4 regions of the Paenarthrobacter sp. OM7 genome follow, and region 3 is predicted to be linked to each of the others. Evidence: predicted binding sites of a transcription regulator. Region 3 holds the regulator's gene; each other region holds the start of a gene.
What was found. Region 3 encodes HrcA, which represses chaperone genes, less so after heat shock. Its sites were predicted from a motif close to TTNGCACTCGNNNNNNNCGAGTGCNAA; they were not measured.
Positions count from the first base shown of each region.

Region 1 (7,388 bases), 670 kb from region 3:
TGGCTCGAAAGTACCGGGAACTGGCTGGCCGACTCTGCAGGGTCCGGCCATGGCGAGGCAACCGCAAAGGCCGGCGCCGACGTCGACGCGTTCCTGGACTGGCACCCACACCACGGAGACCGCGGCACCGTGCTTGCCATCACCGGACGCTCAGAGGACATCGACCCCACGGAAATCCGCGAGCTCCTGGATGGCTGCCAACTGACGGAGGCCGAAATGACACTGGACTCCGGCGTCTGGGACGACCCCCTGGAACTCAGCGACGCCCTCTAAATCGAAGACCCACACCCACATCAAAGGAGAAACACCATGAAGGTCAGGAATTCACTGCGTGCCCTCAAGAAGATCCCCGGCGCCCAGATCGTGCGCAGGCGGGGGCGTACCTTCGTCATCAACAAGAACAACCCCAGGATGAAGGCGCGCCAGGGCTAACCCGCGGCAGGGTAAAAGGTGCAATGAATACACGGCTCTACCAACAGGGCGTTTAATGGGGGAATGCCAATCCTGAACAAAGACATGTCCCTGTGCATTTCGCTTGCGGCCCGGCCCAGCAATATCGGGACCAGGTTCCACAACTATCTCTACGATCTGCTCGGCCTGAACTTTGTTTACAAGGCATTCGCGCCCACTGACATCACCCTCGCGGTAGCGGGCATCCGCGGCCTCCCCATCCGGGGTGCCGCGGTGTCCATGCCGTACAAGGAAGCCGTGATCCCGCTGGTTGACGTGATGGACCCTTCAGCCAAAGCCATCGATTCGGTGAACACCATCGTGAACAACGACGGCGTCCTCACTGCTTACAACACGGACTACATCGCCATTGCCCGGCTCCTGAAGGACCACCAGGTTCCCAGCAGCCACACTGTCCTTCTCAGGGGTGCCGGAGGCATGGCAAAAGCAGTTGCCGCAGCGCTCCGGGACGCAGGGTTCACCGCCGTCACTATCGTGGCGCGCAATGAAACCACTGGACGAGCACTCGCGGATCTCTACGGATTCGGGTGGCAGGACGACGTCAACGGCTCAACAGCGGACCTGATCATCAACGTCACCCCGCTGGGGATGGCGGGTGCGGATGAGACCGCGCAGTCCTTCGACGACGCCACGGTCGTCGCTGCCCAGGTGGTCTTCGACGTCGTAGCGCTGCCTTCTGAGACGCCGCTCATCACCGCCGCCAGGAACTCCGGCAAGAAGGTCATCACCGGTGCCGAGGTCATCGCCATCCAGGCCGAAGAACAATTTGTGCTGTACACGGGTGTGCGCCCCAGTGCCGGGCAGGTCCGCGAAGCCTCGGAGTTCTCCCGTCGATGAGGTGCTAGCCGGTCACCGGCTCCACCACAACAGCCACTCTTTCCTCACCGATCCTGGTGAGGACCAGGGTGGCTGTTTTTGCGTCCTTGCCCTTTGATGGTTTGGCGGGAAGCAATTGCTTGCGCAGCTCCTCGGGAGTCACGGCCGTGCCGCGCTTCTTGATGTCCAGCACGGTGATGCCGTTGGCCTTTACCCACGTCTTCAAGGCCTTGACGTTGTAGGGCATCACCTCAAGCACCTTGTAGGCCCGGGCAAACGGAGTGTCGTGCAGTTCGGGCGCGCAGATGTAGGCGATGTGCTCATCCACCAGGTGCCCGCCCAGCCTTTCGGCGATGTCGGCTACCAGGCCTGCGCGGATGACTGCGCCGTCCGGTTCGTATAAGAAACCTTCAACAGGCCCGACGGTGGCTGCGGGACCTGCGTCGAAGTCTTCGCCGCTGGTGATTTCAGCGGCGCCCTGGCTGCCGATGACCAGGGCCGCCCGCCGCACGCCGGGGCGGGCTACGCCGTTGAACCACAGGGTCACTTCGGTGACGTCCCCGCCCACCGAGACCCATTGGGCCTCACAGCCTGAGGGTACGGAATCATGGGGGATGCCGGGCCCCATTTTGACGCCAATGGCACGTCCTGTGGCTGCCAGCTTCTCCACGAAGGACAAGGGGGGAGAGAAAGCCTCAGGGTCCCAAATCCGCTTGGTCCCCGACGTGGACGTGGTGCGTCGTGCAGGATCCAGCCACACGCCGTCGATCCCGTCCAGCTCCACGGACGTGGCATCCGAGTGCACCACGGTGGCGTGCGGGAACGGGATGAGGTTGATGGTGGCGCAGGCAGCGGTGGTTTCATCCATTTCAACGGCTGTCACTGAGATGTCCATGGACGCCATCGCCATGGAATCGGCGCCGAGGCCACATCCGAGGTCGGCCACATGGGAAATGCCGGCCTTGGCGAAGCGTTCGGCATGTCGGGCTGCAACGTTCAACCGTGTGGCCTGCTCCAAGCCTGCTTGGGTGAACAGCATCTGCCGGGCGAACTCGCCGAACTTTGCCTCGGCTCGGGTACGCAACCGTGATTGCGTCAGGACTGCGGCCACCAATTCGGCGGAGTGGCCGGCTTTGCGGAGATCCGCGTTGGTGCTGAAAGCGTCGGCCTCGCGGTAGGGCCCCAAGGAGGCCAGGAGTTCCCATCCTTCAGTGGTCAGCAAGGGTGCGATCTGTTCCTGCGGTGCGTGAGGCATGGAATCAAGCCTAACGGCGCGGCACTTGACAACGTGACGGGCGAATCAGCCGGATAGGGTTGTTTTCATGGAAGACACCGCAGCCCCGCAACCCTCCACCATGATGAAGTTCGCGCGACCCGCCCTCATAGCGGGGGCCGTGATCGCTGTGGTCTGCATCGGCTTGCTGATCATCATCTTCGCGTTGGATTCCTTCAACGCGGCCACCTATTCCGTCGCCGGCAAGAGCGTCAATGATGCTACCGACGAAGCACGGGACATCCGCGAGCTCTACAGCGGCGCCCGCACCGGTGGGATGATCACCTTGGTGATTTCCGGCGTCGTTGCTGTTGCGGCCGCTGTGCTCCTGTACCTGAACCGCGGCAATGCCCCGCTGGACGAGGATGACGACGGCCAGGACTATGACCTGGATGACCTCACGGGACGGTGACCTGCGTTCACCCATGACGAAATGCTGGCACTCACCTTGACCGAGTGCTAACGATTTACATAGAGTCTAGTTAGCACTCTCCCCCGGAGGGTGCTAATAAATGCCAAGCGTCTTCCGGCACCGCGACGGCGGATGTACGCTCCGGCACCCTAGTTCTTAGTCCATGAATCAGCTCATGAAAAGGAGAGTCCGAGTGTCGGTCTCGATTAAGCCTCTTGAGGATCGTATTGTTGTTCGCCCGCTCGAAGCAGAGCAGACCACGGCTTCCGGCCTGGTTATTCCGGACTCCGCACAGGAAAAGCCGCAGGAAGGCGAAGTTGTTGCAATCGGCCCCGGCCGTTTCGATGACAACGGCAACCGCGTACCGGTTGACGTAGCTGTTGGCGACGTCGTCATCTACTCCAAGTACGGTGGAACCGAAGTCAAGACCGGCGGCAACGAGTACCTCGTTCTGTCCGCCCGCGACGTCCTTGCGATCGTCGTAAAGTAACTTCCCGGAGCCCCGCACCGCCGTCGCGTTGGAAATCATTTCCGACCGTCAGCGGTGCGGGTTTTCTGTCTTGAAAGGACACAACCATGGCAAAGCAGCTTGCTTTTAACGATGCTGCCCGCCGGTCTCTTGAGGCCGGTATCGACAAGCTCGCCAACACTGTCAAGGTGACGCTTGGCCCGCGCGGCCGCAACGTCGTGCTGGACAAGAAGTGGGGCGCTCCCACGATCACCAACGATGGCGTCACCATCGCGCGTGAAGTTGAGCTTGACGACCCCTACGAGAACCTTGGCGCCCAGCTGGCCAAGGAAGTAGCCACCAAGACCAACGACGTCGCAGGCGACGGCACCACCACGGCCACCGTGCTGGCACAGGCTTTGGTCAAGGAGGGTCTGCGCAACGTTGCCGCCGGCGCCGCTCCGGGCGAGATCAAGCGCGGCATCGAGGTTTCCGTTGAAGCCGTCGCAGCCCGCCTCCTGGAGAACGCCCGCGAAGTTGAAGGCACCCAGGTCGCTAGCGTCGCAGCCATCTCCGCGCAGAGCGACGAAGTCGGCGAGCTCCTCGCCGAAGCGTTCGGCAAGGTGGGCAAGGACGGTGTCATCACCATTGAAGAGTCCTCCACCACCCAGACCGAGCTGGTCCTCACCGAAGGCATGCAGTTCGACAAGGGCTACCTGTCCCCGTACTTCGTCACCGACGCAGAGCGCCAGGAAGCCGTCCTCGAGGACGCCCTCATCCTGATCAACCAGGGCAAGATCTCATCGCTGCAGGACTTCCTGCCGCTGTTGGAGAAGGCACTGCAGGCCAACAAGCCGCTCTTCATCATCGCCGAAGACATCGAAGGCGAAGCCCTCTCGACGCTGATCGTCAACCGCATCCGCGGCACCCTCAACGTTGTTGCCGTCAAGGCTCCGGGCTTCGGCGACCGCCGCAAGGCCATGCTCCAGGACATCGCCACGCTCACGGGCGCCCAGGTTGTTTCCCCGGACCTTGGCCTGAGCCTGGACACCGTTGGCCTTGAGGTACTCGGTACCGCACGCCGCATCACGGTGACCAAGGACAACACCACCATCGTTGACGGCGCCGGCACGGCTGAGGACGTGGCTGACCGCGTTGCCCAGCTGCGCGCTGAGCTCACCCGGACGGACTCCGACTGGGACAAGGAAAAGCTGCAGGAACGCCTGGCCAAGCTGGCCGGCGGCATCGGCGTGATCAAGGTTGGCGCTGCCACCGAGGTTGAGCTGAAGGAAAAGAAGCACCGCATCGAGGACGCTGTGTCCTCTACGCGCGCAGCTCTCGAAGAAGGCATCGTTTCCGGTGGCGGTTCCGCCCTCATCCACGCCCTCAAGGCACTGGACGAGTCCCCGGCCGTCAAGGCACTGGAAGGTGACGCAGCAGCTGCTGTGGGCATCGTCCGCCGCGCCTTGGTCCAGCCGCTGCGCTGGATCGCCCAGAACGCCGGTTTCGACGGTTTCGTTGTCGTTGCCAAGGTGTCCGAGCTCGAAGCCAACCACGGCTTCAACGCCAAGTCCGGCGAGTACGAGGACCTGATCGCCGCTGGCGTGATCGACCCCGTCAAGGTCACCCGTTCGGCTCTCCGCAACGCCGCTTCCATCGCTGCCCTGGTTCTCACCACCGAGACCCTGGTTGCCGAGAAGCCGGCTGAGGAAGAAGACGCACACGCAGGCCACAGCCACTAGCAGCCTGTTTCACTGGAGCCCCGGTCACGTTCGCGTGGCCGGGGCTCCGTGCGTCTTGGAGGCTGCCGGCAGGCACGCCTGCCCAAGCTATTGTGAGCGTTCGACGACGGCAGTAACCTGACGCTTATACGGCGGCTTGGGTGCGCCAACCGGGCTGTTCCCGGTCGCGGGATGAGTAACGACTATGCTGGCCACAACCTTGGATCTCGGACGCTCGGCGTTCTTCGAGCATCGCTGGAGCGATGCCTTGGACTGCCTCGCCCGGGCGGATACCGAAGGCGGCCTGCCTCCCCAGGACATTGAGCTTGTTGCCTCGGTTGCCATGCTCCTGGGCAAGGAATCGGAAGGTGTGGCCTATCTGACGCGGGCACATGACGAGTACGTGACCATGGGGGACATTGCCGGAGCGGCCCGCTGTGCTGCGTGGCTGGTCCTGTACCTTATGAACCTCGGGGAACCCGCACGTGGTTCCGGCTGGTTATCCAGGGCCAAGCAGTTGGTGGATGGGATGGATGACCCCACCGAAGCGGAGGGCTACCTTTTGATCCCATCGGCGCTGGGCGCGCTGTATGGGGGAAACCCGGAAGCCGGCAACGAGCTTTTTGGCCGCGCCTTGGCTGTGGGGCAGCGCTTCCACGACCGGGACCTGACGGCCTTGGGCCAGCTGGGCGTAGGTACAGCACGGATCGCGTTGGGTTTTCCCGATGAGGGCCTGGAGTTCCTGGACGACGTCATGGTTTCCGTGACCGCCGGCGAAGTGTCGCCCATTCCGTCCGGCATTATCTACTGCGCCGTCATCGGAAGCTGTCGCCTGACCTTGGACGTCAAGCGTGCCCACGAGTGGACAGCTGCACTTGCCCGGTGGTGCGGACAGCAACCGGACATGGTCATGTTCAGCGGGCAGTGCCAGTCGCACAGGGCCGAACTGTTCATCCTGCACGGTGCCTGGGAGGATGCCACGGCCGCACTCCGGATCGCCCAGGACCGTTCCCGCCATGGCGACCCGGAAGCAGTCTGGGGCGCGTGGTACCTCCAGGGCGAGCTGTTTCGCCTGACCGGCCGTGACGATGAAGCCATGGCAGCTTATGCCAAGGCCGCTGAGACCGGATTCGAGGCCCTGCCAGGGCTGGCACTCGTCCTGGCCGGGCAGGGCAAAGAACCACAAGCCCAGTCCATGCTTCGCCGTGCCCTTTCCCTTTCTGACCCAGCCAACCGCCGTCGACTCCTCCCGGCCGTCGTCGACGTCGAACTTGCTGCCGGAGACGTCAAGGCGGCTCGGGCCGCCGCAGACGAGTTCGGGTCCCCGGAAGGCGGCGGCATGCCCCTCGAGCAGGCGCTCGCTGGCCAGGCGGAAGCCACTGTGCTGCTTGCGGAGGGCAAACCGCACGCTTCCCTGTCAGTGGCGAGAAAGGCGTGGCGTCTTTGGTACAGCCTGGAGGCTCCGTACGGCGCGGCCAGTTGCAGGGTCCTGGCGGGGCGTGCTTGCTCGCAGCTGGGAGATCCGGACTCGGCTGCCATGGAGTTTGAAGCTGCCAAAGATGAGTTTGCCGATCTTGGAGCGGCGCCTGCAGTGGCCCATGTTTTGGAGCTCACGGGCGAGAAACGTCAGAACAGTTTTCCGCTGACCAGCCGTGAGCTGGAAGTCTTGCAGCTCGTTGCCAGTGGCCACGCGAACCGTACCATCGCCAGGGAGCTGTATCTCAGCGAAAAGACCGTGGCCAGGCACGTCAGCAACATCCTGTCCAAACTTGCTGTGCCGTCCAGGACCGCCGCCACGGGCTACGCCTTCGAGCATGGCCTGATCCACTGAACCCCCATTACCCCCCGCACCGTTCCGCAGGACCCTCTGTCACCTGCTGCGCAGAAATACCCATACCGTGTGGAATCGAATGCGTCATTCTGCCGACGCGACGGGAGGGGCTGGGCTCATAGCTTGGCCCTATGAACATTCCACTGCTTGCCGGCACCGTTTCAACCGTGCTCTTCGCCGCCAGCATGCTGCCCATGCTTCTCAAGGCGGTCCGAACAAAGGATGTGGCGTCCTACAGCCTGGGGAACATTGCCCTGACCAACATCGCCAATGCCGTGCATTCGTTCTATGTCTTTGATCTTCCGGCCGGTCCCGTATGGCTTCTGCACGCCTTCTATGTGGTGGCATCCGCACTGATGCTCGCGTGGTGCCTGCGGTACCGGAAGACGCCCGAGGCCGGGCCGTCTGAGGTGCAC
Region 1 covers NZ_CP123579.1:3,162,593-3,169,980, reverse strand. The annotation lists gene QEH68_RS14605 (GTP-binding protein) at 1-273, shown strand, start outside; gene ykgO (type B 50S ribosomal protein L36) at 310-432, shown strand; gene QEH68_RS14595 (shikimate 5-dehydrogenase) at 496-1,308, shown strand; gene QEH68_RS14590 (class I SAM-dependent methyltransferase) at 1,313-2,542, opposite strand; gene QEH68_RS14585 (hypothetical protein) at 2,610-2,972, shown strand; gene groES (co-chaperone GroES) at 3,166-3,462, shown strand; gene groL (chaperonin GroEL) at 3,549-5,162, shown strand; gene QEH68_RS14570 (LuxR C-terminal-related transcriptional regulator) at 5,347-6,972, shown strand; gene QEH68_RS14565 (hypothetical protein) at 7,104-7,388, shown strand, end outside.
Region 1: groES (co-chaperone GroES) is a predicted target of HrcA. The motif match lies at 2,997-3,023, and genes of this name have one in related genera.

Region 2 (7,388 bases), 650 kb from region 3:
TTCCTGGACATGGACGTTGAACAATTGAGTGTGGACAAGGGGCAGCAAACGTTCGCTCCAAGTCCGGCACGGCAGGCACCAGACCAGATTGACGACGCTGCCGATGATGCAGACAGCGAAGCAGAGAACGGGAAAGAAGTACCACTGATGGAAGAAGCAACCGGTCCTGAAGGCGGGTCCGAGACCGAATCCTCCGCGCCCGGCGCCGACACCACTGAAGAAACTGCGGACGCCACGGCCGCCGCAGCCAAACCAGGCGTGAGTGGCATTCTGCCCACCAAAGCAGCGGAAGACGATCCCCGGCGCTGGGGCGATGAGTCCGGTTACGACCATGAGCAGTGGCTTAAGGAACAAAAGCCGCCGCACTGGGGCTGAGCGTCCACCGCCATCTGAACCACCCATCACGGGTTGACCAAAACAAAGAAAAGCTTGCCGTGCGTTGATGCGCCGGCAAGCTTTTCTGCTTGCTGTGGATCCGCAGCAACCACTACCAAGCCTTCGGTGTCGCTGGTGCCCAGCCATTCGCCTGCCTTGCCCCCGTGGGCTGAGGTCCAGAGCACGGGGACGGGACCGGCGAGTACTTGTGTTTCCCTGGATTCGTCATAGGATCCGGCTGCCGTGAGGACCACCGTGACCAACTGGCCGGGGGAGAGGAGCTGGATGGACGACGGGTCGGCCATCCGCAGGGGAACGGCTGCGGTGCCCACGGGTGATCCAGTGAGAAGCCCGGGACCCAGGAGGCTGGACTCAGTGGGGATCTGCCCCCGGCTCAAGGGAGCGGCCAACTGTCTGCCTGTGAGGTCCCCGCCATCTGAGAGGGCTCCGGTGACGGCAAGGTCCTGGGGCACTCCCACCCGGGTGAAATCGGCTTCTGTGAGAGTGGTTCCCGTGGGGAGGTCACGGGCGGCCACCATGACACTGATTCGCAGCTCCGAAGCCGGAGTCAGCTGTTGGACGGCGATGCCGGCGGCCAGGCACAGCAGGAGGGCAACAGTGAGACGGCGGTTCCGGGCGATCCAGGAGCCGATCCTTTGCCTTCTGCCTTGGCGGGCTGAATAATTCAGCTGCCGGTGAAAGCTTGTGGCATTTTTGCGCGGCCGGGACGACTGCCCTCCCGCACCAAACGGGTCCGGGGGCCAAGGGCCGGCAGGCGACGCTGAACGCCGGGCGCGGGCAAGGAGGGCGCTTCGAGACTGTTGTGGCATGCCGCCACGTTAGCCAGCCGGACAGGCCGGATAACAGCGGCCTGAAGCGCTATGTGGAAAAGTGGGGAAGTTAGCTTGCTGCAGCTGCCGGTGCCGGGGCGGCTGCGGGAGCGGACGGCGCGGCGGCGGGTGCGGCTGAAACAGTGCTGCCCTTGGCATCACGGGAATCAGTCCGGTAGAAACCAGAGCCCTTGAAGACGACACCGACGCTGTTGAACTTCTTGCGAAGGGCGCCCTTGCACTCGGGGCACTCCGTCAGGGAGCTGTCAGAGAAGGACTGGACGATGTCAAAGGCATGGTCACAGTCTTTGCAGGCGTATGCGTATGTGGGCACTGAGTTCCTCCTTCAGGACAAAGGTCAGGTCCTGTGCAGCAACGGCGGAGATTTCGCTTCGCATTAGCAGTCGCAGGGCCTGAGTGCCAATTCTATCATCGGTCTACAGTGCATGCGCCAGTGGATGTGCGGGACCTCACGGGGCTCTCTCGTCGAGATGGACCACCCCGGAGGGAGTCAGCACTTCCCGCACGGGGCGGTCGAATGCTTCGGCGGGAATCGAACCTGAAGGCAACAGGTCGGCGTCGTACACCACCGCAATGGTGGGCGGCCGCTGGCCGGAATCGTCGAGCCCATGGAGGAGCCGGTCGTAGTAACCGCCGCCTTGGCCGATCCGGTTGCCATCCCTGTCCACTGCCGTGGCTGGCATGAAGATCCCCGCCGCGCCGGCCACCACCTGGCTTTCCATGCGTTCGCCCTCAGGTTCGTCGATAGGGGCGTAGGAGGAACGGACGAAAACTGTCGACGGGGTCCAATAGACCCAGCTCAGCTGCCGGCCGGGCTCGCACACGGGAAGGAGGATCCTGTGTCCGGCCTCGTGCAGGGAATGGATGAGCGGCATGGTGGGTGGCTCAAACGCGACACCTACATAGACGGCAAAAGTGGCCGCCGTGCCGGAGGAAGCTGCAGCCGCCCATTCCGTTCCATGCTGCGCGATCGACGCACCGGCAGCAGCGATCTGTTCGGGGGAGAGGGCGCGCCTTTGGAGGCGGCGGCTGCTGCGGATGTCTTCCTTCGATGCCATGGATGTCCGATCGTGAGGTTCGTCTGATGCCGGTCCGGCGACAAAAGCTGCGGTTCAGTCCACAGAAATGTTGTCCCGGCGCGGCGAGGGTTTAGCCGATGATGTATTCCTTCCGTTACATTAGTCCGGTGACTCTCGATAACAATGCTGTCCGTAAGGCCGTCATCCCCGCAGCGGGTCTTGGTACCCGTTTCCTGCCTGCAACAAAGGCGATGCCGAAGGAAATGCTGCCCGTGGTTGACAAGCCAGCCATCCAGTACGTCGTCGAAGAAGCGGTCAAGGTTGGCCTGCACGACGTCCTGATGATCACTGGGCGCAGCAAGCGCGCCCTGGAGGATCATTTCGACCGTGTGCCGGCGCTGGAAGCGACGCTGGCCGAAAAGGGCGATACCGCCAAGCTTGAGGCCATCCAATCCGCCACCAACCTCGGTGACATCCACTACGTCCGCCAAGGCGACCCCAACGGCCTGGGCCACGCTGTCCTTCGTGCGAAGCAGCACGTAGGGCACGAGCCTTTTGCCGTACTCCTCGGCGATGACCTGATCGATGCCCGGGATAACCTCCTGAGCGACATGATCGCGGTCCAGCAAAAGACCGGCGGTTCCGTGGTTGCCCTGATCGAGGTGGAGCCCTCCAAGATCAGTGCCTATGGTTGCGCCGACGTCGAGGAGATCGGTGAAGACGGCTACGTCCGCATTAAGCAGCTGGTGGAAAAGCCTTCTCCGGAAGAAGCGCCGTCCAACCTTGCCGTGATCGGGCGCTACGTGCTGCATCCGGCAGTGTTCGATGTTCTTGAAAAGACCGAGCCGGGCCGTGGTGGCGAGATCCAGCTGACCGACGCCCTCGAGGTGCTGGCAGCCGGCGAAGGTGAAGGCTACGGCGTGTACGGCGTTGTTTTCCGGGGCCGTCGCTACGACACCGGTGACAAACTCAGCTACCTCAAGGCCTGCATCGAGTTGGCCTGCGAACGCGAGGACCTCGGTCCTGAACTGCGTGAGTGGCTGCCGACCTTCACTGCTTCGCTTCCCAAGTAACCTCAGGATGTACGGTTCTGCGATCTGGCCGGTGACGCTGGAAAGCGGAGACCTGCTTCTTCGCCCCATCCGATACCGCGACAAGCGGGAGTGGTCTGAAGTCCGTTCGCGGAACAGCGAATGGCTTGCTCCCTGGGAGGCGTCCAACCCGGCACCGGGTGGGCGCCTGCCCAGTTATCGGCAGATGGTGGCCTCGCTGAACAACCAAGCCCGACAGTCCACGGCATTGCCTTTCCTCATTGTCGAGCGGACCCCTGGATTCCGTGAGCCTCTCATCGTCGGGCAGTTGACTGTTTCCTCCATCATTTGGGGATCGGCCATGATGGCCACGTTGGGGTACTGGGTGGATAAGGAGCGGGCCGGGCACGGTATTGCTCCGACGGCGGTGGCCATGGCAACGGACCACTGCTTCAAGGTGTTGGGCCTTCACCGCATGGAGATCAACATCAGGCCCGAAAACGCCCCCAGCCTGAGGGTGGTGGAGAAGCTTGGATTCCGGGATGAGGGGTATCGGGAACGGTACCTGCACATCAACGGCGAATGGGCTGACCACCGGTCCTTTGCCCTGACATCGGACGAGGTTCCTGAGGGTCTGCTGCGTCGGTGGCTCAGAGGATAAATGGGCAGGTCATAGGCCATTTTGTCCGTATATCCAGTCATTTGAGGACTCGACGACGACACACCGGCCGCAATGCCGCCGCGCCCGGTGATTTGCTTCTACGGTTTTGAATGTGGACTTCCCTCTCAGCAGCTCAGTGATACTCGTGGTCACAGTTGCGCTGTGGATGGTCTGGGTGGCGCCCTACGTTCTCCGGAACAGGCGCCAACAAGTCCAAACGGCCGCTGTTCCAGCAGGGGCAATCGACGACGAACCAGACGAACCGCAGGCAGGGGTGGTACTGACTTTGGCACCTCAGCAGGAGAAACCGATGGAGACCATGCACAGCAAAGCACCGGCGTCGCCCCAGGAATCCCGCGCGGCTGAGTCGTCCGTGCGGAAAGCGCCCACCACTCCGTTCACCATCCGCTATGCCCGGCTCACTTTGGCCTTGGCAGGCCTTGCCTTGCTGGTGACGGCGGCCGTTTCGGGCATCCTCCTCACCTTTGGCGTCGGGTCATTCTGGTTGCCGCTGGTGTCCTTCATCGGTGCGGTGCTCGCCGTCGTCACCTTGCGGAAGCTCGCTCTCAGGGATCTTCGCGAACGCCGGGCACGCCGTGCGGCGCAGGCAGCGCCCATCCCGACGCCCGAACGCTACTTGCCCAAGGAACCAGCAGTGGAAGCGAAGGAAACCACGGTTTTCGACGCCGAAGCCACCAGCCGTGAAGCTGCGCGCTTGTCCGCCGTTGAGCTTCGCCAGGCTGCTTTGGCGGTTGCCGTTGCCGCAGGAGACACATCAGCGCAAGCAACCGATTCCAAAGGTGCCAGCTGGGAGCCTGTTGCAGTTCCCAAGCCCACGTATGTTGAAGCCGCCAAGGCTTCAAGGCCGGCCCCTGAACCGCTGGACCTCCCTGAGGCTCCCAAACCCGTGGGCAAGCCCGTCCTGAAGCAAGGTGTTGAGCAGGCCGAGGCATCTGCTGCCGTCTCCGCCAAGGGGCAGAGCGCGCTCAGTAACCTGGACGACGTCCTGCAGCGCCGCCGCGCCTAGCCACGCATGGCCAGTATCTGCGTAGCAGGCGGTACCGGCCAGGTAGGTCGCGAGGTTGTCCGGCTTGCTCTGGATGCGGGTCATGAGGTGACCTCTTTGTCACGCCACGTGCCGCCTCCCGACTCGGAGAAGCATCACGACGGCGCCACCTACGTTGCGGGCGACGTCACCACAGGAGAAGGGCTGGCGGCCGCACTGGAGGGCGTCGACGTCGTGATTGACTGCCTTGAAGCTCAGTTCGGCAAAGCCCAACGAGAATTCGCCGACGGCGGTGCCCGCCTTCTTGCCTCGGCTCACCGTGCCGGGGTCGGCAGGGCGGTGGCGTTGTCCATCATTAACTGCGACCTCAGCAGTTATTCGTATTACGTCTCCAAGGTTGGGAAAGAGCGGAAGTACTCTGCTTCTCCGCTTGAGACCGTGGTGGTTCGCGCAACACAGTTTCACGGCTTGGTGGCAATGATCTTCGCTGCCGGGGCCAAAGTGCGCCTCATTCCTGTCTTCAAGCGCACAAGATTCCAGACCATCTCGCCAGTTGACGTTGCACGGGCACTGCTGGACGCTGCCATGGAGAGCGCCTCTCCTGAACGTCACCGCCTGCGTACGGTGGGTGGTCCGGAAGTGCTCACCATGCGGCAGATGGCGGAGTCATGGAAGGCGGTTACCGGCGCGCGGGGAACGATTGTGGAGGTGCCGTTGCCTGGGGCGATGGGTGCATTCCTGCGATCCGGCAACAACCTGATCCCCGGGCAAAAGGATGGCGTGGAGACGTTCGTGTCGTGGTTGGAAAAGCGCCGCGAAAGTTTGTAGCCTAGGGACACTGGCCGGACGGTTACGGTCTGGTCCAGGGGCTATAGCTCAGTTGGTAGAGCGCTTCGTTCGCATCGAAGAGGTCAGGAGTTCGAATCTCCTTAGCTCCACAATTCAGCCCGCCAGCTATCGTGCCCGGCAAGTAGTGGATCTTTCAAGCACAAGCAAAGACGAGTACCAACTACTCGTGTGCCTGAACCCCGACTCATCTTTACTGAACCCAGCGGATCCCACGCAACGGCCAATGATCCCCCTCGTTCGCCGGGGCTGCCCCAAGGTTCCGCGGCTGGGGCCGGACGGCATCACCCAGAAGTGCTGTCCGGCCCTGCGCTAACGGGTCTTTCCGCGGAGTGGAGTCATCGACGAGGATGGTGGGCATCGCCCATCCTGCGACGAAGGAACTCGATGACCAAACACCTCATCTCCTTTCCGTCGTTTGCCAGGGCAGCCATGCCCGCCAGCATGAACCGGCCAGGCCGCCGTTGTTCCTAAGCCGCGTGAAGGTATATCGTTAACTATCGTTTAGTATCGTTCGCGACTGATTGAGGTGAGCTTGATGCACAATTCATTCCCTGCAAACGGATTCATGGGCAACAACCTGGACGGCATGTGGCAAGCCGTTGAGGAGTTCCGTTCCCGGTTCGAAAAGCGCTCCGGAACCCGTGCGGGCCGGGGCGAGCTGCGATCGGCGATCCTTGCCCTGCTTGCTGAGCGTCCCATGCACGGCTACCAGATCATTCATGAAATCGAAGAGCGCAGCGGCGGTAGTTGGAAGCCGAGTGCCGGCTCCGTCTATCCCACCCTGCAGCTGTTGGCGGACGAAGGTTTCGTCAGTGCCGAGGAGTCCAACGGGCGCAAAATCTACTCCCTGACCGAGGCGGGCCGGGAGGACGTGGCTGGTTCCGAAACGTCAGCGCCATGGGATTCCCTGGGAACGTCATCGAGCCCGGGTTTCGCTGCACTGCCCAAGGCCGGTGTGGACCTGGCGCAGGCTGCGGCGCAGGTCGGCCGTACCGGGACACCCAAGCAAGTCCAGGAGGCTGTAACGGTGCTTGAGGAGGCACGCCGCCGCCTGTACTCGATCCTCGCCCAGGACTGAAGGGGTGACGTCGATTCGGCGCGAACGGGCTGATTCCCTGAGGGGAGCTGGGAGCCCCCGTGCCCGTTATCGTCGAATCCTCCGATTCGCCGCATGGCATTTGGCGGTGACCTGGTGGTTCGAGCTGTTCCTGCCCAGAGTGGGCCTGCGCAGGCTGACTGAACGGAACCGCGCCAACAGAATGCGGCGCTTCGCCCGGCGTTTTCATGGCCTAGCGGTGGAGCTCGGCGGGCTGATGATCAAGGTGGGCCAGTTCATGTCGTCCCGGCTCGATGTGCTGCCGCCGGAAATAACCTCGGAGCTGGAGGGGCTGCAGGACGAAGTTCCGCCTGTCCCTTTTCACGCCATCCGGGCCTTGGCTGAGGCCGAACTTGGGGCTCCCCTGGAGGCAGTGTTTGCTTCGGTCGAGGAGACTCCCATCGCGGCAGCTTCACTGGGACAAGCACACCGGGCGAAACTGCTCTCCGGTAACGCCGAGGACACCGGTCTCAGCAGTGTCGTGTTCAAGGTGCAGCGGC
Region 2 covers NZ_CP123579.1:3,133,447-3,140,834, reverse strand. The annotation lists gene QEH68_RS14495 (AAA family ATPase) at 1-375, shown strand, start outside; gene QEH68_RS14490 (RcpC/CpaB family pilus assembly protein) at 402-1,205, opposite strand; gene QEH68_RS14485 (FmdB family zinc ribbon protein) at 1,276-1,539, opposite strand; gene QEH68_RS14480 (5-formyltetrahydrofolate cyclo-ligase) at 1,676-2,284, opposite strand; gene galU (UTP--glucose-1-phosphate uridylyltransferase GalU) at 2,413-3,318, shown strand; gene QEH68_RS14470 (GNAT family protein) at 3,326-3,937, shown strand; gene QEH68_RS14465 (hypothetical protein) at 4,083-4,964, shown strand; gene QEH68_RS14460 (NAD(P)H-binding protein) at 4,971-5,771, shown strand; tRNA gene QEH68_RS14455 (tRNA-Ala) at 5,809-5,881, shown strand; gene QEH68_RS14450 (PadR family transcriptional regulator) at 6,328-6,870, shown strand; gene QEH68_RS14445 (AarF/UbiB family protein) at 6,875-7,388, shown strand, end outside.
Region 2: QEH68_RS14485 (FmdB family zinc ribbon protein) is a predicted target of HrcA. The motif match lies at 1,603-1,629, and genes of this name have one in related genera.

Region 3 (7,388 bases):
CCGCCGTCGACCATTGGGGGCTTGAGCCCGGTGCCGAGGTAACCACCGAAGCCAATCCGGATTCCGTAACCCCTGAGTCCCTGAAGGTGCTGGCCGATGCCGGATTCACCAGGGTTTCGTTTGGCATGCAGTCGGCTGTGCCGCACGTGTTGAAGGTCCTTGACCGGACCCATACCCCCAGTCGCGTGCCGCTTGTGGTCCAGTGGGCCCGTGAGGCCGGACTCGCGGTGAGCCTGGACCTTATTTACGGTACGCCGGGGGAGTCCATGGCGGACTGGCGGTTGTCCCTTGAAACAGCACTGTCCTACGAGCCTGACCACATCAGCGCCTACGCATTGATCGTGGAGGACGGCACCAAGTTGGCGGCCCAGATCCGCCGCGGCGAAGTGCCCGGAATTGACGACGACGATCATGCAGCCAAATACGAGTTGGCTGATTCGTTGATCTCCGCAGCTGGTTTGAACTGGTACGAGGTCAGCAACTGGTCCCGGACACCCGATCAAGCGTGCCGGCACAATCTGGCCTACTGGCGCGGCGATGACTGGTGGGGCATCGGCCCCGGTGCGCACTCCCACGTAGGAGGTGTCCGGTGGTGGAACGTTAAGCACCCCACAGCGTACGCAGGACGGTTGGGTGCGGGAAGCTCACCGGCGGCAGGCCGGGAGACCCTCGACGCCGAAACCCGGGAAGTCGAACGCATCATGCTGGAAGCACGGCTCGGTACAGGGCTTGAAGTAGATGCCTTGGACGCGGTTGGCCGCCATGCAATGGCAGGGCTGATCGCCGACGAGCTGGTTGATCCCGTGCAAGCGTTCAAAGGCCGGTTGACCCTTACGCTGAAGGGCCGGCTGCTGGCTGACGCCGTAGTCCGGCGGATTCTCCCCGACTAACCCCCAGCCGCTTGAATGGCTGGGGGAGGGCTACTTGACCCAGCGCAGGTTGAGCTTGTAACGGTGCGGCTGGCCGTGGTTGACGCGGATTCCGGCTGAGACGGAGAAGCATGTCAGGGCTACCCAGATGCCAGTGGCGATCACAGCAAAGATGTTGCCTACTACCGGCAACAGCACCAGGATGTTGGCCAGAACCGCAGCGATGGTGGGAGGCAGCGTGAAGTTCAACGCCTCCTTGGATTCCTGTGCCGTGAACGGTCCGCGGTCACGGAAGATCAAGTAGATCAGGAGAGATGGCAGGCATCCGAGAATACCGCCAAAGTGTGCCAAGGTAGCCCACTGCCTGTCCTCGCTGGCGGTCAGTGGCAGCGCATTTGCAGGCGCGCCATGGTACTGGGGCTGGCCTGCGGCGCTGCCCGGTTCTTCAGGAGCGTTCTCTGCCACGGTGTGTTCCCTTTGCTGTAAAGATAGTGCGGTGTTGCTGTCCCAGAATACCGGCCCCGGCAGGCTTCCCGGGACAAACGCCACGATGACACGTCAGTTGCTGCTGCTTTGAGGCCAAAGGTCAGGGAACTGTGAGGAAATCGATGACTTCCTCCACGCGGCCCAGCAGCGAGGCCTCAAGGTCGGCGTAGCTGCGAACCGCACCAAGAAGACGTTGCCAGCCCAGTCCTATATCCTCAGCGGTCTCGTGAGGCCACCCGAAGGCGGTGAGAATCCCGGTCTTCCAGTCGGTTCCGCGGGGTACGGACGGCCAGGCCTCAATTCCCAGAACTTTGGGCCTGATGGCCTGCCAGACATCGATGTAGGGATGGCCGACAATCAGGACGTTTCCTGCGGCGCCGGGCACAGTCATGGCGTCAGCTGCGATGCGGGACTCTTTGGAGCCGGCCACGAGGTGGTCCACCAGGATGCCGAGGCGCCGGCCGGGCCCGGGGTTAAAGGCGGAGATTGCCGACTTGAGGTCATCGACTCCGTGCAGGGGCTCCACCACAATGCCCTCGACGCGAAGATCGTCGCCCCAGACTTTCTCGACGAGTTCGGCGTCGTGTTTTCCCTCCACCCAAATGCGGCTGGCTTTGGCCACCTGGGCGCGTTGTCCTTCAACCTTCACCGAACCCGACGCCGTGCGACCGGCCTGAACGGGCGGCGTCGATTGTCGGGGGGCCGGGGGCATCAAGCGGATGGGCTGCCCCTCGAGCAGGAAGCCAAATCCGAGCTGGAACGACTTCGTCTTCCCCCGCCTGTCCTCGAGGGACACGATGTGCATGCCGCCGGTCTTCTCCACCCGGGTGACTTCGCCCACCCAGCCTGATTGGACATCTTCAAGGACCATCCCGCGTTGTACAGCTACCTCCGGCAGTTGCCGTTTGGCGGGAGCTGACAGATCCTGCGGACCCCACGTGTCGAAAGCCAAGGAGTTCCTACCTTTTGTGCTGGGTTGAATTGTTCAGTGTTGGTTTGTGCTGGCTTGGGAAAGGAAAGTTCAATGCTAGCAACGGGTTGGCTCATACTAGACTGGTTAGCACTTGGGCATGTTGAGTGCTAAGTGGACCCGGTCTCAGAGACCACGGCAGTCGTCAGGAGGTGGAGCAATGAGTGAGCCACGCAAATTGGAAGTGCTGCGTGCCATCGTTGAAGATTACGTGCATTCACGGGAGCCTGTTGGATCGAAGGCCCTTGTTGAACGGCACCATCTTGGAGTTTCAAGCGCCACCATCCGTAACGACATGGCCGTTCTGGAAGAAGAAGGCCTCATTGCAGCGCCCCACACCAGTGCCGGTCGCATTCCCACCGACAAGGGCTACCGCCTTTTCGTCGATCGCATCTCCCAAGTCAAGCCCCTTTCGGCCGCAGAGCGGAGGGCCATCCACTCGCTGCTTGAAGGCCCTGATGATGTAGACGACATCCTGGAGCGCACCGTAAGGCTCCTGTCCCAACTGACCAACCAGGTCGCCGTCGTGCAGTATCCGCACTCCAACCGCGCCTTGGTACGGCATGTTGAGTTCGTCCTGTTGGCACCACAACAAGTGTTGGTGGTGCTGATTGCCGATACCGGCAGCGTCAGCCAGAAGGTCATCGACGCTGGTTCGGACGTGGGCGACGACGCTTTGATGCGATTGAGATCCCGCTTCCTGGGCAGCATCGCAGGGACGCAACTGGCCCTGTTGCCGCAGGTGCTTCCGTCGGTGATTGCCCTGTGTCCGCCGGAGCTCCGGGGGCTGGCCCAGACGTTGGCCAACGGACTGCAGGCCTTGAGCGACAACAGCCGCGAAGAACGCATCCTGATGGCCGGTACGGCCAACCTCGCCAGGTCCAACGTGGACTTCCCCTTGAGCATCGGTCCGGTGCTGGAAGCCCTTGAGGAACAAGTTGTCATGCTTCGGTTGTTGTCAGACATGGGGGATGACCCCAGGGGCGTCACCGTGAGTATCGGCCGGGAGAATCCCTACGACGGATTGGCTGAGGCTTCCGTTGTGGCCACCGGATACGGTTCCGGTGCCAAGGTGGGGATCCTGGGCCCAACCCGCATGGATTACCCCACTACCATGGCCGCAGTCCGGGCCGTGGCCCGTTACCTTTCACGCATTCTTGGCGGCTGAACGCCGTCCCGAAGAAACATCCGCAGTACAACAAGGAAGAGATACCGACTTTGAGCAGCCACTATGACGTTTTGGGAGTCTCGCCGGAAGCCACCGGGGAAGAGATCAAAAAGGCGTACCGCAAGTTGGCGCGGAAACTCCACCCGGACGTAAACCCAGGTGAGGATGTCGCGGAGCAGTTTAAGGCCGTGACCCATGCTTATGAGGTGCTGTCCGATCCCCAGAAGCGCCGCGTCTACGACGCCACCGGCAATGAGAATGGAACGGACAACGGGTTTGGCGGCGGATATTCCGGCCAGGGCTTCGCGTTCCAGGACATCTTCGATACGTTCTTTGGTGGCGGCGGCGGTCACGGCGGGCCGGCCTCCCGTGTCCGACGCGGCCAGGACGCACTTATCAGTGTCCGCATTGACCTGAAGGACGCCGTTTTCGGCGTCAACAAGAAGCTCGAAGTGGACACGGCCGTGACCTGCCCCACCTGTGACGGCAGCTGCTGCCGACCGGGCACCCACCCGGAACGTTGTGACATCTGTGGCGGCAGCGGCCAGGTCCAGCGCGCTGTCCGGTCCATCCTTGGCCAGGTCATGACCGCTGCCCCCTGCGGTTCCTGCGAGGGCTTCGGAACGGTCATCAAAGACCCCTGCAATGAGTGCAACGGCCAAGGCCGCATCCGCAGTCGCCGTTCCCTGACCATCAAGGTTCCTGCCGGTGTTGCCACCGGTACGCGCATCCAGTTGTCCGGCCAAGGCGAAGCAGGACCCGCAGGCGGCCCGTCCGGCGACCTCTACGTGGAGATCCGCGTCAACAACGATTCCATGTTCATGCGCGAAGGCGACGACCTCCATGCCACCCTCAGCGTGCCCATGACGGCCGCAGCGCTGGGTACGGAGTTGCAGTTGGATACTTTCGACGGCGCACAGGACATTGATGTGAAGGCCGGAACCCAGTCAGGGGAGATCATCACCCTTCGGGGCCTGGGCGTCACGCACCTGCGTGGTTATGGCCGTGGCGACCTCAAGGTACACCTCCACGTTGAAACGCCGAGCAAGCTGGATCCTGCGCAGGAAGAATTGCTGCAGCAGCTCGCCAAGCTTCGCGGGGAGCAGTTCACTGAAGGAAAGCTTGTGGCCAGCGGCGGAATGTTCGCCAAGCTTCGGGACAAGCTCGGTAACCTGTAGCGGTGAGCAACCCCGTTTTCTTCACGTCGGCCGGCAGCCTCAGCGATGTCATACCCGGCGGCACGTTCGTGCTGGAAGGTCCAGAGGCACGGCACGCGGTTACGGTCAAGCGACTTGGTGTGGGAGAGCCCGTTGACATAGCCGATGGTGCCGGCGCGCGGTTGACCGGCACGGTCGCCGCGGCCGGGCCCGCCGGCCTCGTCGTCACTGCCTCCGACATGGCCTTTGAAGAACAGCCGGACGTCCGGCTGGTACTGGTCCAGGCCCTGGCCAAGGGCGATCGCGACGAACTTGCCATCGAAACGGCCACGGAGCTCGGAATCGACGCTGTGCTCCCGTGGCAGTCAGAGCGTTCCATTGTTCGATGGAAAGGCGATCGCGCAGCAAAGGCCCATGCGAAGTGGGAATCAGTGGTTGCTGCCGCCTCCAAGCAGGCCCGGCGGGCATGGATCCCCGAGGTGCGGACCATGGTGGACACCGGGTCCCTGGCGAAAGCCGTTGCCCAGTCTGACCTTGCCATCATCCTGCATGAAGACGCCAAGAATCCTTTGCGGACCATTCTTGAAGAGCTGGCGGCAACCAAGGCCACCTCACCCCGCGAGGTGCTGTTGATAGTGGGGCCCGAGGGTGGGATCTCGCCCCGCGAAGTGACGCGGCTCAGTGATGCCGGCGCCGTGACGGCTCTCTTGGGGCATCATGTCTTGAGGTCGTCGACGGCGGGACCTGCCGCCGTCGTGCTTGCGAGCGACATCCTGGGCCGCTGGTAGCGGTGCAGCCGGGCGGCTTTGGTCCGCTTCCGGCTCCGGGCAGCTACCGACCGTGAACAGCTACCCGACCCTGAACAGCCGCGTGTCGGTGCTTGTCGCGATGATGTCTCCGGCGCTGTCCACCTGGGAAACACGTACCTCATACTGGCCGGCCTTCAATGTCGCGCCAAAAGTGAACAACCCATACTGCCCGGGTTCGCCGGTGGCTTGCGTCTGGCCCGTGAGAAGGCTGGTCTTTTCGCCCTTGCCATTGTCCTGCAGTACCTGCCAGGCGATGGGCTTGGAGCTGTCAGTGCTCCGCCCGTTGAACTTGACCAGTCCTGTGGGCAGGGTGGTCTCTTCCTGCGGATCGATGATCCAGAGCGGGGCAACCAAGGAGGCGTCGCGGGTCATCGGCTCACCCAGCTGCACTTGCCCGAACGCCATGTAGTCCTTGTGGCCATCAACCAGGATGACCACTTGGATCTGCTGGCCCGAATTGATGAGCCCTGAAGACGAAGCTGCGGCCGTTGCCGTGTAGACGAGTTGCTGCACTGCACGCTGCGCCATGCCGGCATCCAGGTTTGAGTTGAAAGCATCGCGGGAAATATCGACTGTAATGACGTTTTTGCCGGAAATGGACGTGGCCAGGTTGGCGGGTTCCTGCCAGGGAGTGAAGAAGTCATGATCCAACGGCTTTTCCGCCATCATGATTTTCAGGGCGGTGGTTACAGGATTTCCGTCGCCGGAGATGTCCCGGAACTCGCGATAAAGGTAGACCTCTTCCTTGCTCCGCCCGATCCAGTAGACCGGGATCTTTGTGGAGGCCTGGGTGGTTTCCAGCGGGGCGTTGCTGGCCGGGGCTTCCTGGACGGTCAGCGGCGGCGGTGTGGAGGTGGCTTGGGTGCCGCCACCGTTGGCGATGCAACCGGTCAGCAGGAGGACAGCGAGCATCGCCGGCACGGCAACAGCGGACTTGGTCCGCTTGTTCGCGCCATGATCGTTGCTGGCTGTTTTCTTGATGGGTTTCCTGTCCTGCCCTGCATGGTTTGGCAGCCATTTGTCGGCTGGGGTGCGGGGTCGTGTTTTCACCCGCAATGCCAGCTTGGCACATCGTCGACGGCGGTCGGCCGGGTTTCCGGGGGAGGGCGCCAACTGAAACATGATTGATACCGGCTTGATGCCGAGTTGAGACAAAATGTCCGCATCAGCCCCAGGGTGCCGAATGAGGCTGCCGGGGGAGGTTCATCGCGGGCGGGCTGGCGTAGGATTGGAGACATTCCGGCATCAACGCGGGCAACGAAAGTCCGCAGAGAATGTCGAATCGATGGCGTTATTACAGACCAACCGGAGGAGAAAAGGCCCGCGGGCCAGCACTATGAGTGAATCTTTGAACGGGCGGCTCAGGACCGGAAACGGCAACCAGCCGCCCAACGAGTTCCCGCACACATTACCGGGCACACGCACGGAAGTCGTCACCTTCGACAACTCCGACCAGATGGTTCACTCGCTGGGCAGCCATGACGAAGCCCTGAGGTACATCGAGGAACAATTCCAGGATGTCAGCTTCCATGTCCGCGGCAACGAGCTCTCCATGACCGGCCCCTCCACCGTCATTCCCCGCGTCATGCGCCTCCTGGAGGAAGTCCGTGGGCTTGTGGCGAAAGGGACCGTGGTGAGCCCGGACATCCTTCAGCAGCTGGTGTCCCTGTTGAGGGCCCAGTCGGTGCAGAACCCGGCTGATGTGCTGACCCACAACATCCTTTCCAGCCGCGGCAAGACCATCCGTCCAAAGACACTGAACCAGAAGAACTACGTGGATGCCATCGACGCAAACACGGTAATTTTTGGTATCGGTCCAGCTGGCACGGGCAAGACGTACCTGGCCATGGCCAAGGCCGTGCAGGCGTTGCAGATGAAGGAAGTCAGCAGGATAATCCTGACGCGGCCTGCGGTGGAGGCGGGGGAGCG
Region 3 covers NZ_CP123579.1:2,488,298-2,495,685, reverse strand. The annotation lists gene hemW (radical SAM family heme chaperone HemW) at 1-890, shown strand, start outside; gene QEH68_RS11485 (DUF4870 domain-containing protein) at 921-1,334, opposite strand; gene QEH68_RS11480 (DUF3097 domain-containing protein) at 1,456-2,307, opposite strand; gene hrcA (heat-inducible transcriptional repressor HrcA) at 2,486-3,493, shown strand; gene dnaJ (molecular chaperone DnaJ) at 3,544-4,671, shown strand; gene QEH68_RS11465 (16S rRNA (uracil(1498)-N(3))-methyltransferase) at 4,674-5,438, shown strand; gene QEH68_RS11460 (GerMN domain-containing protein) at 5,499-6,371, opposite strand; gene QEH68_RS11455 (PhoH family protein) at 6,796-7,388, shown strand, end outside.

Region 4 (7,388 bases), 1.4 Mb from region 3:
GTGCACCAGCTGGTGACTGACATAGTTGCCGGGGGAGTGGGCCGCGATGAAGCCGTACGCCGCTTGAACGAAATCATCCGCAGCGCCAAGCCTTTCCCGCGCTGGATGGTCACGATTGCCTTCGGCATCTTCTCCGCAGTTTTCGTGGGCGTCCTGGGAGGTGGCCTGGGCGCGTCCGCGGTGGCCTTCTGCTCCAATATCCTGATCAGCCTGCTCTCACGCCAGCTTGCACGGTGGCGGACAGCGGACTTCTTCAACACCATGGCGTGCGCGTTCCTGGTCACCTTTATCGCGCTGATGCTGAGGTGGGCGGGTGTGGACATTGCTCCGTCCATTGTGGTTGCCGGCGGAATCCTGCTGTTGCTGCCAACGGGTCGACTTGTCTCGTCTGTCCAAGATGCGATCAACGGCTTCCCGGTGACGGCGGCCGGCCGATTCCTTTCCACGGCGCTGACGTTCGGTGCCATCGTGGCAGGTATCGGCGTCGCCGTGGTGGTCGGAACACTGATTGGCAGCGAGGTCCTGGACGTCACGGACACCTTCCCCGATGCGTATCCCTTGTGGGGTCAGGCGATCCTGATCGCGATCGCGGTGGTGGCCATCGGTGTCACCGAACAAACGCAACTGCGCCTGTTGTTCCCGACGGCGGCAGTGGGCATCGTGGGCTTCTTCGTTCTGTGGGGGGCTGGGGCCGCCGGGCTCGGCGATCGCCTGTCACCCGCGGTTGCCGCGGTGGTCATTGGCCTGCTGGGACGTGTGGTGGCGCTCAAACTCGGAGCACCGCAGCTGGTGGTTGCGGTTCCGGCCGCGTTGATCCTGCTTCCCGGCCTCACCATATTCCGGTCAATGTATGTTTTGACCGTCGAAGAGGGAGACATTCTGCTCGGTGCGGGTGGCATGCTGAACGCCGGGGCGATTGTCCTTGGTGTGGCTGCGGGCATCGTGCTCGGCGACAACCTCGCCCGGCCATTGACCAAGGGCCTGTCCAGCAACGAGCGGCGCAGGGTCCGCAGGCGATAAGTGGAACACTACGAACGGCGCTGCCATGAGGCGGCGCCGTTCGTGTTTTAAGTGCTGAAGTTGTACCTGGGCCGAACCTAGATCTGTCCGACCGGAAGCTTCTTCTCCGCTTGGAACACTTCTTCGACGCGACCCTGTGCCCAGTAGCCGGACAGTGACACCTGGGAACGCTCCAATCCCCGCTGGACGAAGAAGATTTCACGGAGGCCCTTCATGTAACCCCGCTCACCGTGGGCGAAAACGTCCACCCGGCCGGGCAGCCATTCAGTGGTGCGCAGGGCTTCGAGCAGCAAGTCACTGGAGCCCGCGGGTACCCCGTTGCGCTGCAGCCAGTGCAGCTTCACGCCGGCGGGGGCGGAGATCGGCAGGATGTCGGCCTCATTGTCCACTTCCAGGAACACCGTTCCGCGGGCATCAGGGGCAAGAGCCTCCACGCATGCTGCAATGGCCGGGATCGCGGCGTCGTCGCCGGCGAACAAGTACCAGTCGGCGTCGGGGGCCGGGTTGTAGGCACCGCCAGGTCCTGTGAAGACCAACGAGTCGCCGGGTTCTGCTGCGGCCGCCCAAGGGCCTGCCAGCCCTTCGTCGCCGTGCACCACGAAGTCGATGGCCAGTTCCTGGGCTTCAAGGTCCACCCAGCGGATGGTGTAGGTCCTGGTGTGCGGCCACAGCTCCCGTGGCATGGTCTCGCGGATGGCCCACAGGTCCAGCGGAAGCTCGTACTCGACGCCCGGCTGGGGGAAGACGATCTTGACGTAGCGGTCCACGTACTGGTTGTTCGTGTAGTCACTGAACCCTGGTCCGCCGGCCACGATCCGCACCATATGCGGTGAAAGGCGTTCATTCCGCAGGACTGTCAGGTTGACCTGCGGGCGGGTTGTACGGGTGGCGGACGAAGTCACGGGGAGAGCAGACATATAGGTAAGCCTAAGCTAATTTCCTGCAAGTCCGCTGGGGATGAGTCAAAGGTTATAAGACGGGCAGTTCCCAGTTGATGGGTTCGGCGCCCTGTTCCACCAGCAGCTCGTTGCTGCGGCTGAAGGGTTTGGAGCCGAAGAATCCCCGGGAGGCCGAGAGGGGACTGGGATGGACCGACACGATGGACGGTGCTCCATCCAGCAGTGGCAGGACGCCCTCGGCGTCTTTGCCCCAGAGGATGGCAACCAACGGGCTGCGCCGCCCCGCACCGTCCGTACGGCGGGCGACGGCGGTGACTGCCGCCGTCGTGATGGCCTCCCAGCCTTTGCCGCGATGCGAGCCGGCAGCTCCGGCGGTGACGCTGAGGACACGGTTCAGCAGGAGGACGCCCTGGCCCGTCCAGGCGCTGAGGTCGCCATGGACCCGGGGAGGTAACCCGAGGTCGTCGTGCAGTTCCCGGTAGATATTGGCGAGGCTGCGCGGGATGGGCCGCGTCTGTGGGGAGACTGCAAAGGAGAGCCCGACGGCGTGTCCCGGCGTGGGGTAGGGGTCTTGGCCCAGAATCAGTATTTTGACATCTGCCAGCGGCTGCTGGAAGGCGCGCAGAAGGTGGCCGGCCTGCGGAAGGACGTGGGTACCGTTCTTGGCTTGGGTCGCGACGAAGTCCAAGGCGCTTCGCAGCTCCCCTTCCACGGGCCGCAGTGCATCGGCCCAGTCGGGGGCCATCAGGTGTTCCAGTGGGCGGTCAGGGAGCTCGGCAAAACCTGTTTGGTCCAGGTTGTCCGGCTCAAGGTCAAAGAGTGCATCCTCGCCATTCACCACGCCATTGTCTCCCGCGCAATCCCGGACCGGCGAATGACAGCGTTGTTATTCGCCCGTAACATAGGGGTAGGACATTTTCCCCAACACGCGTCGAAGGAGTGTGCCGTGGCAGAACCAGCACCGGAACCGATGGCGCCGCAGTCAACAGGGTTTGCCCTTGCAGACCTTGCGGCCGGGATCCGCAGTGACTCTCCGCTCAGCGAACGGGACCAGCAGATGCTGGCCCTGGAACGGCAGTGGTGGAAGTACTCAGGGGCCAAGGAACAGGCCATCCGTGAGCTGTTCGATCTCTCGGCAACACACTATTACCAGATCCTCAACGCGCTGATAGATACCGAAGACGCGTTGGCCCACGATCCCATGCTCGTCAAGAGATTGCGTAGACTACGTACGTCCCGCCAGCGTGCGCGGACGGCACGTCGCTTGGGGTCCGACGCGTAAATCGCCAGGCTGATCTGTCAGCAGCAACCAGCAAGGACAACGCTTCACCATGACCAAATATGCCAAGGACGAATTCGACCAGGTCCCGCAGAACACCTCGCGGCAGGGCGTTCACCGGGACGCCCAGGAAACCACACGCCCCACGTTGTGGCCGGTCCTGACTGTTGGGGCTGTGGCCCTGGTTTTGGGGTTGGTGGCCTTCCTGGTCCTTCCGAACCTCGGCGTGGTGGCTCCCAATGCCGCGCCCAGCGTCTCGACGCCGGCGCCGCAGCAGACTGATTCGTCGCCGTCGGCGGCACCGGGCGAATCCAGCAGTGCACCGTCCGCTTCCAGCGAGCCGACACCCTCAGAGAGCCCCTCCGCAACGCCGTCCTCCGCACCGGTGGACAAGTCCACCCCGGTTGCCGTGTACAACGGTGCCGGCACCGCTGGCTTGGCTGGCCGCGTGGCCGGTCTGGTGGAAGCCGACGGCTGGACACTCAGCACCGTGGGCAACTGGGGCGGCCTGCCGCAGCAGACATCCGTGATCTTCTACAACGCGCCTGAGCAGAAGGTCAACGCCGAGGCGTTGGGCACCTTGTTGGGCATCCAGACGATCCTTGAGTCGCCCGAGGTGCAGCAGCAGTTGGTGGTTGTAGCAGGACCTGGCTACCAGTAAACCCTCGGCCTTCCCGGTGGGTCTGAAGCCCCAACCCGGTTAAGCCTCAATAACAAAAGTGATGCCCCGGGCCTCCATGGGAGCGCCGGCAGAGTGACTGTGGTTACAGTGGATTGATTCCGGTACGGAGATCCCGGCAACCGGTCTTGGCTACTGCGAAAGTGTGGGCATCATGGCATTGGGAACCGTCAAATGGTTCAACGCCGAAAAAGGCTACGGATTCATCACTGTGGATGAGTCGGGTGACGACGTCTTTGTACACTGGTCCGCCATCCAAATGGACGGCTTCCGCGCCCTTGAAGAGGGCCAGCGGGTTGAGTTTGAACTGGGGGAGGGGCAAAAGGGTCCGCAAGCCGAAGGTGTGCGCGTCGCATAGCTTCTTGCAGGTTTTCGCTCCCTCTCCGTCAGCCCTCGGCTGAAAGCCCTTTGTTTATAGAGCAAAGTGGCATCTCTGCTTGCACTCTCCCCGGTCGAGTGCTAATTATTGATTTAGCACTCCTATGGTTCGACTGCTAAGTCCAGGCCGGGTTACCCCGGCGTTGGGCGGCATTCGTTCCAGCGGAGGATCAAGAAACACCTTGGTGGGGTGAGGTCCGGAGCGCGGGGCATACAGAGGCTGCGAGCGAAAGACCGTCCGTCGCGGGCACCCCATCTGACAGGTACCTTCTTAACGACTGTCCCGAAAGGACTACCGCCGTTATGGCCAAGATCATTGCATTTGATGAAGAGGCACGCCGCGGCCTCGAGCGGGGCCTGAACATCCTCGCAGACGCCGTCAAGGTCACCCTCGGCCCGCGTGGACGCAACGTCGTCCTCGAAAAGAAGTGGGGCGCCCCCACGATCACCAACGATGGTGTTTCCATCGCCAAGGAGATCGAACTGGACGACCCTTACGAGAAGATCGGTGCAGAACTGGTCAAGGAAGTTGCCAAGAAGACGGATGACGTCGCTGGCGACGGTACTACCACTGCAACCGTCCTCGCCCAGGCACTGGTGAAGGAAGGCCTGCGCAACGTTGCCGCCGGCGCCGACCCGCTGTCCCTCAAGCGCGGCATCGAGAAGGCTGTTGAGGCAGTCATCAGCGAACTGCTGGCCTCCGCCAAGGAGATCGAAACCAAGGAAGAGATCGCCGCTACGGCTTCCATCTCCGCCGGTGACCCGGAAATCGGCAGCCTCATCGCCGAAGCCCTGGACAAGGTGGGCAAGGAAGGCGTCATCACGGTCGAGGAATCCAACACCTTCGGCCTGGAGCTCGAGCTCACCGAGGGCATGCGCTTCGACAAGGGCTACATCTCCGCTTACTTCGTCACCGACGCAGAGCGCCAGGAAACGGTCCTCGAAGACCCGTACATCCTGATCGTCAACTCCAAGATCTCCAACGTGAAGGAACTCGTCACGGTTCTGGAGAAGGTCATGCAGTCCAACAAGCCGCTGCTGATCATTGCCGAAGACATCGAGGGCGAAGCCCTGGCCACCCTGATCGTCAACAAGATCCGTGGCACCTTCAAGTCTGTCGCCGTCAAGGCTCCGGGCTTCGGTGACCGCCGCAAGGCGCAGCTGGCCGACATCGCCATCCTCACCGGTGGCCAGGTCATCTCCGAAGAAGTTGGCCTCAAGCTCGAAAACGCCGGCCTGGAACTCCTCGGCACCGCCCGCAAGGTTGTTGTCACCAAGGACGAGACCACCATCGTTGAAGGTGCCGGCGACGCCGAGCAGATCGCAGGCCGTGTGGCCCAGATCCGCGCCGAGATCGAGAACTCCGACTCCGACTACGACCGAGAGAAGCTGCAGGAGCGCCTGGCCAAGCTGGCCGGCGGCGTTGCAGTCATCAAGGCCGGTGCCGCAACCGAAGTTGAGCTCAAGGAACGCAAGCACCGCATTGAGGACGCAGTCCGCAACGCCAAGGCTGCTGTTGAAGAAGGCATCGTTGCCGGTGGTGGCGTAGCCCTCATCCAGGCCGGCGCCAAGGCATTCGCCAACCTCACCCTCCAGGGTGACGAGGCAACGGGTGCCAACATCGTCAAGGTTGCCATCGACGCTCCGCTGAAGCAGATCGCCTTCAACGCCGGCCTCGAGCCCGGCGTTGTGGTGGACAAGGTTCGCGGCCTGCCTTCCGGCCACGGCCTGAACGCTGCCACGGGCGTCTACGAAGACCTTCTGGCTGCCGGTGTGAACGACCCCGTAAAGGTCACCCGCTCGGCTCTCCAGAACGCTGCTTCCATCGCTGGTCTGTTCCTGACCACCGAGGCTGTAGTTGCCGACAAGCCTGAGAAGAACGCTCCGGCCGCCGGCGGCGACGACATGGGCGGCATGGGCGGCTTCTAAGCCCCCACGCTGTAGCAATGCAGCGCCCAAGCGTCACGCTTTAGAGCAGGCGACGGCGGTCCCCACCTGGTGGGGGCCGCCGTTTTGCTGTGTGGTGGGGCTCCTATCACGGATTCAGTGTCGGTGGGGTCTGGCAGGATTAAGGTCATGACGATTATTGCTGCCGCCGATGGGTCCGCCCTCGGCAATCCTGGGCCGGCCGGTTGGGCCTGGTACGTTGATGACTCCTGTTGGCGCGCAGGAGGTTGGCCGCACGGCACCAACAACCAGGGTGAACTCATGGCCGTCCTGGATCTGTTCCGTTCCACGGCACATGTGCCGGAGGAGGACTTGCTGATCCTCTGCGACAGCCAGTACGTCATCAACTGCATCAGCAAGTGGATGCCGGGATGGAAGCGCAAAGGCTGGCGTAAAGCCGACGGCAAGCCTGTGCTGAACGTGGACCTCCTCAAGGACATCGACCAGGCGATAGTTGGCCGAAAGTACAAATTCGAATGGGTCAAAGGGCACGCCGGACATGACCTCAACGAGGCTGCCGATGAGCGTGCACGCGCCGCAGCCACGGCCTACCAGCAGGGTGTCGCGCACCGCAGCGGCCCTGGGTTCCCTGGCGCCCCGGGGCTGGGAGACGCGAAAGAACGGGACCAGGCGCAGCTGCAGTCGGCCCCTCTGGAACAAACACGCAGCCGGGCTGCAGAGCCCGTGGTTGCACGGGCAGCGGCTGCCTCTTCGGGGTCGGCGAACGTTCCCGGAGCAACAGTTGGTTCCGCTCCATCGAAGGCCGAACGCAGCACCCGCCCCCATTTTGAGCCAACACTCTTTGGCGAGGCCGGGATCTTTGGCCAGCCTGATCTCTTCAGCGAACTCGAGGATGCTTCCACCCAGGAGCTCTCCGCCGAGGAGACGGTGCTGGCCTTGGAACGGGAACTCCTGCGGCCCGACGTTCGTGCTGACATTGGCAGGATCGGCGTGCTGCTCCACCCCGACTTCGCCGAGATTGGCAGTTCGGGACGGTTCTGGACCCGGGACGCCATGATGATGGCTTTGGAAGAGGAACCCGGCGAACCCACTGACCTGGAGCTGCTCAGTGCGGACCGTCTCAGCGAGAACACTATCCTGCTGAACTATCGCAGCCTCGCCCACACGGGTTCAGCGCTGCGGAGCTCCGTTTGGATGTTGGACCGTGGCCAATGGCGGCTCCGGT
Region 4 covers NZ_CP123579.1:1,102,563-1,109,950, forward strand. The annotation lists gene QEH68_RS05155 (threonine/serine exporter family protein) at 1-1,020, shown strand, start outside; gene QEH68_RS05160 (siderophore-interacting protein) at 1,098-1,937, opposite strand; gene QEH68_RS05165 (uracil-DNA glycosylase) at 1,990-2,760, opposite strand; gene QEH68_RS05170 (DUF3263 domain-containing protein) at 2,890-3,201, shown strand; gene QEH68_RS05175 (LytR C-terminal domain-containing protein) at 3,251-3,859, shown strand; gene QEH68_RS05180 (cold-shock protein) at 4,032-4,235, shown strand; gene groL (chaperonin GroEL) at 4,559-6,184, shown strand; gene QEH68_RS05190 (ribonuclease HI family protein) at 6,332-7,388, shown strand, end outside.
Region 4: groL (chaperonin GroEL) is a predicted target of HrcA. The motif match lies at 4,349-4,375, and genes of this name have one in related genera.